Regions from separate parts of the Pusillimonas sp. ANT_WB101 genome, predicted to be linked through region 2. Evidence: riboswitches for the same ligand, from Rfam matches in the RefSeq annotation. Region 2 holds a riboswitch; the other holds the start of a gene.

Region 1 (5,237 bases), on a different contig from region 2:
TCGAGCCGGCCCTGCGAGATCTCGGGCTGGTAAGGCGTGTACGCCGTATACCATGCCGGGTTTTCAAGAATATTGCGCAAAATCACATGCGGCACATGCGTACCGTAGTACCCCTGGCCAATATAGTTGCGATAAACCTGGTTACGCCCTGCAATTTCGCGCAGGCCAGCCAGCGCATCAGTTTCGCTGCGCGAGGCCGGCAGATCAAGCGGCTTGCGGTCGAGAATGCTGGCCGGCACCACCTGTTGCACCAGACTCTCGAGGCTTTGTGCCCCAATGGCTTCCAGCATGCGGGCCTGATCAGCCTGGCCCGGGCCTATATGCCGGGGGATAAAGTCAGAGTGAGGGTCTAAATCTCGCAACATAATCAACCTAAACAGAAAGAAATGCGGGGCATGTGGGCATGATCAGGGCGGTTGGCCCGCTGAGGTCGCGTTACGCCTCAGAGCGCCGACCGCCACAAAAAGACAGACACCAAAAGGCGCCGGCAGGCGCCTTAAGGCACTTAGCTGGCGCCGAGCGCCTCGTAGTCGTCGCCATCCATGAGGTCATCGATGTCGTCAGGATTATTGGGCTTAATCTTGAAGATCCACGTATCAAAGGCTGCCTGGTTGATAAGGTCAGGCTGATCACCCAGCGCCTCATTAAAGGCCACAATCTCGCCATCGACGGGCGCGTAAATGTCAGAAGCGGCCTTGACTGACTCAACCACACCCGCGGTATCGCCAGCAGACAGCTTGGCACCGGGGTTAACATCACCCACAAAAACCAGATCGCCCAGTTGGTCTTGAGCGGCATCGGTAATGCCCACTAGAAAGACGTCGCCTTCAGGCTTGACCCATTCATGGGAAGACGTGTATTTGCGATCAGTTGGAAGACTCATGGTGTACCCCGTGAAAATCAGTATTCGTTATAAGAGTGAGCGCGCGCATCAGACCGAAATTTTGCCGTTGCGCACGAAAGGCATTTTTACCACTTCTGCAGGCATCCATTTGCCGCGCATCTCGACTTCGACGGCATCGCCAGGCTGCAGACCCAGAGGCACACGCGCCATACCGATGGAAACACCCATGGTAGGCGACATGGAGCCACTGGTGAGTTCACCGTCGCCCTGAGCACTGCGCAACTTCATGTGCGCCCGCATAACACCACGCTCGAGCAGTTTGATGCCCACCAGCGTTTGGTCGGGGGTAATGGCTTCAAGGGCGTCTCGGCCAATAAAACGACGATCGGGGTTTTTAAAAGAAACCGTCCATGACAGGCCCGAGATCAGTGGGTTAACCTGCTCGTTCATTTCTTGCCCGTATAGATTCATGCCCGCCTCAAGCCGCAGTGTGTCGCGCGCGCCCAGACCACAAGGCAACACGCCCTGACTGACGAGGTCATCCCAGAAAGCACCCACCTGGGTGGCCGGCAGTACAACTTCAAAGCCGTCTTCACCGGTGTACCCTGTGCGTGCAACCAGCGTATCGGCATCGATGTAAACACCGTTAAAGGCCGCCAGCTGCTCGGTGGGTGCCTTCCAGTGCGGGCGCGCTGCCCAGAGCTTTTCGCGGGCTTGGGGCCCTTGCACCGCAATCATGGCCAGATCACGCCGGGGTTCAATTTGAACCTCAAAGCCCTCATCGCGCGCAACCTGCTGCATCCAGGCAATGTCTTTGTCTGCCGTACCGGCATTTACCACCAGTCGCCAGTTGGTCTCATCAAAAAAGTACACAATCAGGTCGTCAATGACGCCGCCGTCAGGCTTGAGCATGCACGCGTACAGGGCCTTGCCTGGCACCGTAAGCTTGGCCACGTCATTAGCCAGCAAGCGTGACAAAAAGGCACGCACGCCTTGTTCGCCCGTGGCGGCATCCTGAGCCTCGGCTGACGTTGACGCGGCGGCTACTTTGCCACGTACATCAACATTGAGCATGTGCGAAACATCGAACATACCCGCGGCGCGGCGTACGGTGTGATGCTCTTCAATTTGCGAGCCATAGGAAACAGGCATATCCCAGCCACCGAAGTCGACCATTTTGGCGCCGGCCTGAAGATGGGCAGAATGCAGAGGGGTATGTTTTAGTGCTGTAGACATGAGAGAGGCTCCGGAAACGAAACGACGACGCCGAGCCACCTGGCCCTTGCGCCGCCCTTCTGTCCTTTTGCCTGAGAGTTGACCCCATATAGGGGGTTCACCTTCGGCGCCCGATGCCAGGCCTGCGGGCCAATGGAACGAGTCTCTCCAGAATGCTGCCTTGCCAGCCAATTGGCGACAACACACGAGCGGTACGGGGTGCCTGAGCGATTTCGGGCGAATTGCGCCTTCGGCGGTCGAAAAATCGACGCTCTCCCACTGTGTGACGACAGCAAACGAGAGCATACCCCGAAAGCCAGGCAGCCACAAACAGATTTCGGCCCAGCGTTGAAAATATATTAATGTTGGCTCGCGTTTGCCGCTGTGCTGCAACAACGCCTTGCCGCAGACGGCACCTGCGTGCTTTGCACTGAAAGTATATTAATGCCGGCTAGCGTTTGCCGTCGTGCTGTAACAATGCCTTGCCGCGGGCTACACCCTTCTGCCCTGCGTTAAAAGCAGTTTAATGTCGGCTAGCGTTTGCCGCCATGCTGCAGCAATGCCTTGCCGCAGGCCACACCAGAAGCCCACGCCCACTGAAAGTTATAGCCGCCCAGCCAGCCTGTAACATCCACGGCTTCACCTATAAAGTACAAGCCAGAAACCGCACTGGCCTCCATGGTCTTTTGATTCAGGCAGCGTGTATCAACCCCGCCACGCATCACTTCCGCTTTCTTGTAACCCGCCGTGCCGCTGGGGAACAGCTGCCAGGCATTGATGCACGCGCCCAGTTCGCGCAAAGTCTTGTCCGGCACATCGGCCAGGCGTTGCTCGCCCAAACCATCACCAGTAGTTTGCGCATTGGCCAGCCATTGGTCAGCCAGACGCTTGGGCCACATACCGGATAACACCGACCCCAGCTTCTGTCGGCTGCCCTGCTTGCTTTCAAGCAGTTCGCGGGCAAGATCCCGCCCCGGCGCAAGATCAACAGAAATCGCCTCGCCTGGGTTCCAGTAACTGGATATCTGCAAAATAGCTGGGCCAGACAGACCCCTGTGTGTAAAAAGCAGGTCTTCAAGAAACTCAGTCTGTGCCGCCTTGCCACCGGGTTTCTGACGCCCGTTCGCCTTTCTCGCAGCAGCCGCTCCAGCCCCGACAGCGCGCACCAGCACTTCCAGCGCCACACCGCTCAGGGAAGAAAACGGCTTCCAGGCCTCTGCATCAAAAGTAAGCGGAACCAGCGCAGGCCGGGGTTCAATCACCTTCAGCCCAAACTGCCGCGCCACACCCAAGGCGAAATCAGTCGCGCCCAATTGCGGGATGGCCATGCCGCCCGTCGCCATCACAAGCTGGTGCGCCTGCACCTCGCCCTGCGACGTATGCAGCACAAACACGTCGTCATCGACACGCGTAATGCGCTCCACCGCACAGGGCATGCGCCATGACACGCGACCATCATCGCACTCATGCTGCAGCATGGTGATAATGTCTTCACTGGATTCATCACAAAACAGCTGTCCCCGGTGTTTCTCATGCCAGGCTATGCCATGCCTGACGACCATATCGATAAAGTCTTGCGGGGTATAGGCCGCCAGCGCCGAGCGACAAAAATGCGGGTTTTGCGAAATAAAATTGGCAGGGCTGGTGTTGATGTTCGTAAAATTGCAGCGGCCACCACCAGAGATGCGAATTTTTTCAGCCAGCTTTTTGGCATGGTCAATGAGCACCACACGCAGCCCCCGCTGCCCTGCCACGGCCGCAGCCATCATTCCGGCCGCGCCAGCACCCACCACTGCCACATCAAACACCTGATTAAGCGAACCGCCCGACGCCGAACCGCGAGCGCCCCGATTGCCGGTTTTTTTCGCGCTCGCCCGTACGCCCCCAGAGGCGGGGTCGTGGGTGGTGGCCTGCACCACCCCACCTTGCCTGATCGCCACGGCCGTTAGTCTTCTTTGATGCAGTCGACGTAGTAGCGCTCTTCACCATCTGGCTGCACGTCACGTGCCAGCCCGTGCACATCGGTTTCAAACCCTGGGAAGGTGGCGTTGAACTCGCGTGCAAACTGCAGATAGCTGACGATGCGCTGGTTAAAGCGCTCGCCCGGTATCAGCAGCGGGATGCCCGGCGGGTACGGCGTGAGCAGCACGCCAGTGACACGCCCTTCAAGGGCATCAATGCTAACGCGCTCAGACTCGCGGTGCGCCATCTTGGCATACGCCACCGACGGCTTCATGGCAGGCACCATATCGCTGAGGTACACCTCAGTGGTAAGGCGTGCCAAGTCATATTTGCGATACGCCTCGTGAATCTGCTGGCACAGATCGCGCAGACCCAGCTTTTCGTAGCGACGATGCTGTTTGCAGAAGTCAGGCAGTATGCGCCACAGCGGGTTGTTGCGGTCGTAGTCGTCTTTAAACTGCTGAAGCGCTGTCAGCAGCGTGTTCCAGCGGCCTTTGGTAATGCCGATGGTAAACAGAATAAAAAACGAATAAAGCCCGGTTTTCTCAACCACCACGCCGTGTTCCGTCAGGTATTTGGAAACCAGCGCCGCCGGGATGCCCGTGTCGGCAAACGTGCCAGAGATATCAAGACCCGGCGTTACCACCGTTGCCTTGATGGGATCAAGCATGTTAAAGCCTTCGGCCAGGTCACCAAAGCCGTGCCACTTGTCGCCCGATTTGAGCAGCCAGTCGTCACGCTCGCCTATGCCGTCAGCCACCAAACGGTTGGGGCCCCATACCTTGAACCACCAGTCGTCTTTGCCGAACTCAGACTCGACCTTGCGCATGGCACGGCGAAAATCCAGGGCTTCGGTAATGCTTTCTTCGACCAGCGCGGTACCGCCGGGCGGCTCCATCATGGCAGCGGCCACGTCACAAGACGCAATAATGGCGTACTGTGGCGAGGTCGACATGTGCATTAAATAGGCTTCGTTAAACACGTTGCGATCAAGCTGCCGCGTTTCAGAATCTTGCACCGTAATTTGCGACGCCTGTGACAGGCCGGCCAGCAGCTTGTGTGTGGAGTGCGTGGCGAACACCATGGCGTCTTTGGAACGTGGGCGGTTCTCGCCAATGGCGTGCATGTCTTTGTAGTACTCGTGAAACGACGCATGCGGCAGCCAGGCTTCGTCAAAGTGCAGGGTGTCAATTTCTGAACCCAGCTTTTCCTTGAT
Region 2 (5,237 bases):
CGCGCCGGGGCAGACGCGATGCCGCACTGGGTCTGCAATACACCCCTGTAGTGCGGACACCATAAACAAAGTGCCCATCAGCTTTGGCATCACGTGCCTGCACGGCGGCCCAGCGCACATCCTCGCTGCCATAAGGCAGCACAGGTACACGCGCTGTCGTAGCCGGTAAAAGTGTGGACATGAAACCCCCGCATAATTAAATCAACAAGAATGGCTATACGATAAAGCCAAATCCGCTGGCGGGATTCTCGTTTCTTGCGTCTGAATTCCTGCCTCTCAGCGTCGCATTAAAACTGACCTGGATGCCGTCAACGCGCCTAGCCGTCGATAAAATGTACTTCTATGCACGCCCAGTTCTCGTGCAACGCGGCTTACATTTCCATCATACTGTTCTAACGCCCGGCGCACACGCTTGCCAGTAACACGCTAATGACGTGCCCGAGCAACGTCACAACGATATTCATTGATGGTTCTGCTATGGTAAACATCGAGATCTTCTACGTCCCGACGGCTAATCCCGTCACCCTTCAGAGCAAAACACCCGAAATGGCATCGCATTAACGCGACTGCAACCCAACGCGATACACTGCTGCAGTGCATCATATCGATACGGCACGCTACACATTACGGAATCATTTCATGCAGGGCATTAAACGAAAACTCGTCTACGTTTCGTTTTACGAGCTTATCGCTGTAGCAATCACCAGCCTGGGGTTGGCACTACTTACCGATCGCGGCCTTTCACACGCCGCCGTCGCGGGCGTAGCTTCTTCCATGATTGCCATAGCCTGGAACCTAACCTACAACACCTTGTTCGAGTTATGGGAATCGCGGCAGACCAAGCGTGGCCGTGGTTTTTTGCGACGTGTCGCACACGCCGCCGGTTTTGAATTGGGCTTGGTCATAATGCTAGTGCCCCTGTTCGCCTGGTGGCTAGACCTTACCCTGTGGCATGCATTTGTGCTGGATATCGGGCTGATTGTTTTCTTTCTGATCTACACATTTTTGTTTAACCTGGTGTTCGATCATTTGTTCGGTTTGCCGGCCTCTGCGCAGCCTAAGCCCCAAAGCACAGAACCCCAACCCTGTAGCAGCCACTCCTAAAACCCTTGGCAGCATTTGCCCCGCCGTCGTTTGCGCTGCCACGCGCAGGAGCACGCTCCTCGCGTGGCAACGTAAGCACGTTGTGCTGTCTTACGCCGCTTTGCTCAGGCCAGGCAAATCTTCGTCTACAAGCGCCGCTGCAAGCTGCGCCGTAGCGGCGGACAACGTCCACCCCAGATGACCATGGCCGGTGTTGTAATACACGCCCTGTTGACGTCCGCGCTGCACCCTGGGCATCATGTCTGGCATCATTGGTCGCAACCCGGCCCAAGGTGTCATGCGCGACGTTTCAACATTAAAGTTTTCATGCACCCAGCGCACCAGCGGGTCAATGCGATCGGCGCGAATATCCCGATTATCACCATTAAACTCTGCCGTACCGGCCACGCGAAAACGATCTTTACCAAGACGCGACGTAACGATTTTGGCACGTTCATCCAGCAGGCTCACCCAAGGGGCCCCTGCAATACTGGCTTCGTCGTCCAGTTGTACGGTAATGGAATAACCCTTTACAGGGTAAATATTTAACCGGTCGCCACACATGGCCGCCAGACGGCGGCTACCAACACCTGCACAAATTACCACCGCATCAACATCGAGGCGCTCCGCATCGTTACGCCTGCGTGTACCCGCTGACATCACGTCAGCCAACAACGCCGTAACACCGCCGTCACCAAACTGCATGTTTTCGATTTCTACGCCATGCCTGAACTCCACCCCATGCCGGGCGGCGGCCGCCGCCAAACCCCGCGTAAATCGGTGAATATCACCAGTTGCGTCAGAAGGCGTAAAAAACCCGCCGTAATACGTGCCCGTTAATGTAGGTTCAATATTACGAATTTCTTCGGGCGTAACGGCATAGCGCTCAAGCCCGCCCTTGAGCAGCAAAGTATTAGACCGTGCCGCCACATCAAAGCCCGCACGGTCGTGATACACATGCAAAATGCCGCGACGCTCAAGATTAAAGTCAATGTTTTCACGCTCGGCCATGTCATACAAATGCTGTCGTGCCTCTATGGCCATGCGTGTGGTGGCAACGGTATTTGTTCGATAATTTCGAATAGCACCCGCAAATTCAGCCAGCCAAGAATACTTATGCCATGAGGGCAATGGGTTCAGCAACAATGGTGCATCTTTTTGCAGCATCCATTTAATGCCTTTGAGCAGTGTGCCTGGCTGATTCCAGACCTCGGCATTACTGGCCGACAGCTGCCCGCCATTGGCATAAGAGGTTTCCATGGCGGGATATAAATGACGATCAGCCACGACTACGTCGTGACCGTGCTGGTTAAGGGTATATGCAGTGGTAATGCCGGTGATGCCGGCACCAATAACTAATACGCGAGACATAGGTGTTCCAAAGAAAGGGATGCAGATACTGAACGAATACGTTCAGCTCGTAGCCCCATCTGTCTCGGTACCTGAGAGTTTTACAACGCCGCCCACTGGGCGGAGCCTCCCCTTCGGTGGGCGCCCTTAGCGCCGCTCTCCAGATTTTTATGTGTGACGGGCAGTCCTTTTGCCTGAGAGTTTCCGGGGCGGTTGCTCCGTCGGCGCCAGAGTATATAAATTTCCGGTCTCTCCTGCCACGTCATACAACTTATTTGAACCGCAGATTCTAACAGAATCACCCAATAAATCAAACAGTTACCGAATGAAGTAGGCATTTACCCATTGCGGAGAATAGGAAACAGGTTTCCCGTGCTCCAATATCGCCCTGGCGACGAATATGGACAAGTACGAAGGCGATTTCCGTGTCACTTAATAATTGATTACAAAAAAGCATTCGTCCTGAAAGTGCTGTAAGAATTGGGTTGAATCCCCGTAAAGTTAAACATTTTCTTTTAACTTAATACCTACGGCGATAAGTCTTGTCCATTTCAAATAATGCAACAAGTGCCCGACTTATATGCATTATTTCGCGGCGGGAAGCTAATTAAGCAGTAGTTAACAGACGCTCCAACACCTGATAAAGCCTCTCATCGCTTGACTGCGCGATATTAAAGCGCAGAAAGCTTCCTGCAGACTGTGACAGGCTAAAAATATTGCCAGGCGCAAGCACAATATTTTCAGCCAGTGCTGCACGTGCCACCGCAACTGCGTCTACACCTTTGGGCAAACTGCACCAAAGAAACATGCCTGCCTGCGGCATAATCCACGGCGTAATGCCCACTGCGCGCAAACGGGCCGCCACCGGCCCCATATTTTGTGCCAGGCGCAAGCGCAAACTTTCGACATGGCGTCTATAACCACCTTCTTTCAGCATGTGGTACACCAATTCTGCAGAAAGCCCTGCACCACCAAAAGAAGTGGCAATTTTCAAATCAGTAAGCGCCGCCGTCCATTCTGGCCTCGCCACAATAAACCCACAGCGTACAGCGGCCGACAGCGTCTTTGAAAAGCTTCCTACATGCACAACTTGTTGCAGGCCATCAAATGCAGCCAAACGCGGTGATGGTCGGGCTTCAAAATCTGAAAAAATATCATCTTCAATTATCGTTAGCCTGTGCTGTTCAGCAAGACGCAATACTCTGTGAGCTGTGACGGCAGACAGCGTGGCGCCAGTAGGGTTATGAATAGCCGAATTCGTTATATAAAGCCGTGGCCCATGCTGCTTCAGAACACGCTCGAAATGCACGAGATCAGGACCGTCTGCGGTGTACGGCACCGACACCACCTTGGCACGATGCGCTCGCAGTAGTGCATGAAAATTGAAATAGCAGGGGTCATCCACCATCACGGTGTCACCCGGTTCAATTAAAAACCGACACAGTAAATCAAGGGCATGCGTACCTGAATCTGTAAGTAGCACCTGGGCCAGCGACGCCTCAATGCCTGCGTCATTCAGGCGCCGTGCCAACAGTTGGCGCAAAAGAGCATTACCTTGCGGCGGCGCATAATCAGCCAATGCGCTGGCCTCGGCCCGCGCAGCGGTACGCAAGGCCTTGCGCAAAATGTCTTGCGGCATCCAACTTGGGGGCAACCAGCCACAACCGGGCTTCATCAAGGTACCTGGAGCATTTAGCGCCTGATGCGATACCCACAACGGATCGATTTCACGATCGAGACGTGGCCCCAGATCAACCAGTGACAAGGGCGGCGGCGAGGCCGACACATAAAAGCCCGAGCCTCGCCGAGCCTGGATCAGGCCCTCGGCTGCCAAACGTTCGTAAGCCTCCACAACGGTTGATTTCGACACCCCCATAGCTTGGGCCTGGCCGCGTATGGAGGGTAGGCGCGAACCCGTCGACAACTGACGTCCGGTAATACGCTTGCGTATATCGCTCATAACCCTGGAGGTCAGCGTTTCAGTGGTTACGTCGGTCATATTATTGATAGAAGCGGGCATTTGTATGGGTATTTATATCAATACAGTTTTTTAAAAGTGTACGGATGTGTCTCTGGCTAGGTCAACACGATTCGCGCACAATTCATTAGAACCAGCCATCGTCTCCATCGTAGTGGCGTCCTGCAACCTCATTCGTACGTATCTGCATGCAAAAAAACTCTACGGCCTGGCTTAATGGCATGCTTGGCGTCATCATCTTCAGTGGCTCGTTACCGGCCACACGAGTTGCGGTAGCGGGTTTTGACCCCTACTTTCTTACCTCAGCACGCGCTGGCATTGCCGGTCTGCTGGGTCTGGCCCTACTGGTACTGATGCGGGCACCGCGACCCCATGTTTCCGACCTGAAAGCCCTCGTCTTCATTGCGATAGGTGTTGTACTGGGTTTTCCATTATTTACCGCCATGGCGCTGCAGTACATTACAGCCGCGCGCTCACTGGTGTTTCTTGGCCTGCTACCTCTGGCCACCGCTATTTTCGGCGTGATACGCGGCGGCGAGCGGCCTCGCATCGCATTCTGGGTGTTTGCCGTTCTGGGGGCCATGTGCGTGGCCTCGTTCGCCCTCCTGCAGGGAGGCGGTGCTTCATTTAAGGGCGACACGCTCATGCTGCTTGCCATAGTGCTGTGTGGCTATGGCTATGCCGAGGGTGGTCGTCTTTCACGCCAACTTGGCGGCTGGCAGGTGATTTCATGGGCGCTGGTGCTGTCGCTGCCTATCTCAATACCCATGTTCCTCATCCTGATGCCAAGCGATTGGCAAAACATTGGCGTGCCTGCCTGGTTGGG

Evidence for each region. A riboswitch is a leader RNA that binds a small molecule or an ion and turns the genes downstream of it on or off. The one in region 2 is predicted to bind glycine.
Region 1: linked by a shared signal. The riboswitch ahead of gcvT (glycine cleavage system aminomethyltransferase GcvT) and the one ahead of FQ179_RS15295 (D-amino acid dehydrogenase) in region 2 are both predicted to bind glycine.

The regions. Positions count from the first base shown of each region.
Region 1 covers NZ_VOAY01000001.1:25,042-30,278, reverse strand. Annotated here, with positions in the region: gene gcvP (aminomethyl-transferring glycine dehydrogenase) at 1-365, opposite strand, end outside; gene gcvH (glycine cleavage system protein GcvH) at 506-883, opposite strand; gene gcvT (glycine cleavage system aminomethyltransferase GcvT) at 932-2,080, opposite strand; glycine riboswitch at 2,130-2,241, opposite strand; glycine riboswitch at 2,260-2,348, opposite strand; gene FQ179_RS00110 (NAD(P)/FAD-dependent oxidoreductase) at 2,593-3,828, opposite strand; gene FQ179_RS00105 (arginine/lysine/ornithine decarboxylase) at 4,005-5,237, opposite strand, start outside.
Region 2 covers NZ_VOAY01000003.1:555,988-561,224, forward strand. Annotated here, with positions in the region: gene ada (bifunctional DNA-binding transcriptional regulator/O6-methylguanine-DNA methyltransferase Ada) at 1-181, opposite strand, end outside; gene FQ179_RS15285 (helix-turn-helix domain-containing protein) at 277-408, opposite strand; gene FQ179_RS15290 (PACE efflux transporter) at 640-1,104, shown strand; gene FQ179_RS15295 (D-amino acid dehydrogenase) at 1,195-2,454, opposite strand; glycine riboswitch at 2,606-2,701, opposite strand; gene FQ179_RS15300 (PLP-dependent aminotransferase family protein) at 3,041-4,432, opposite strand; gene FQ179_RS15305 (DMT family transporter) at 4,600-5,237, shown strand, end outside.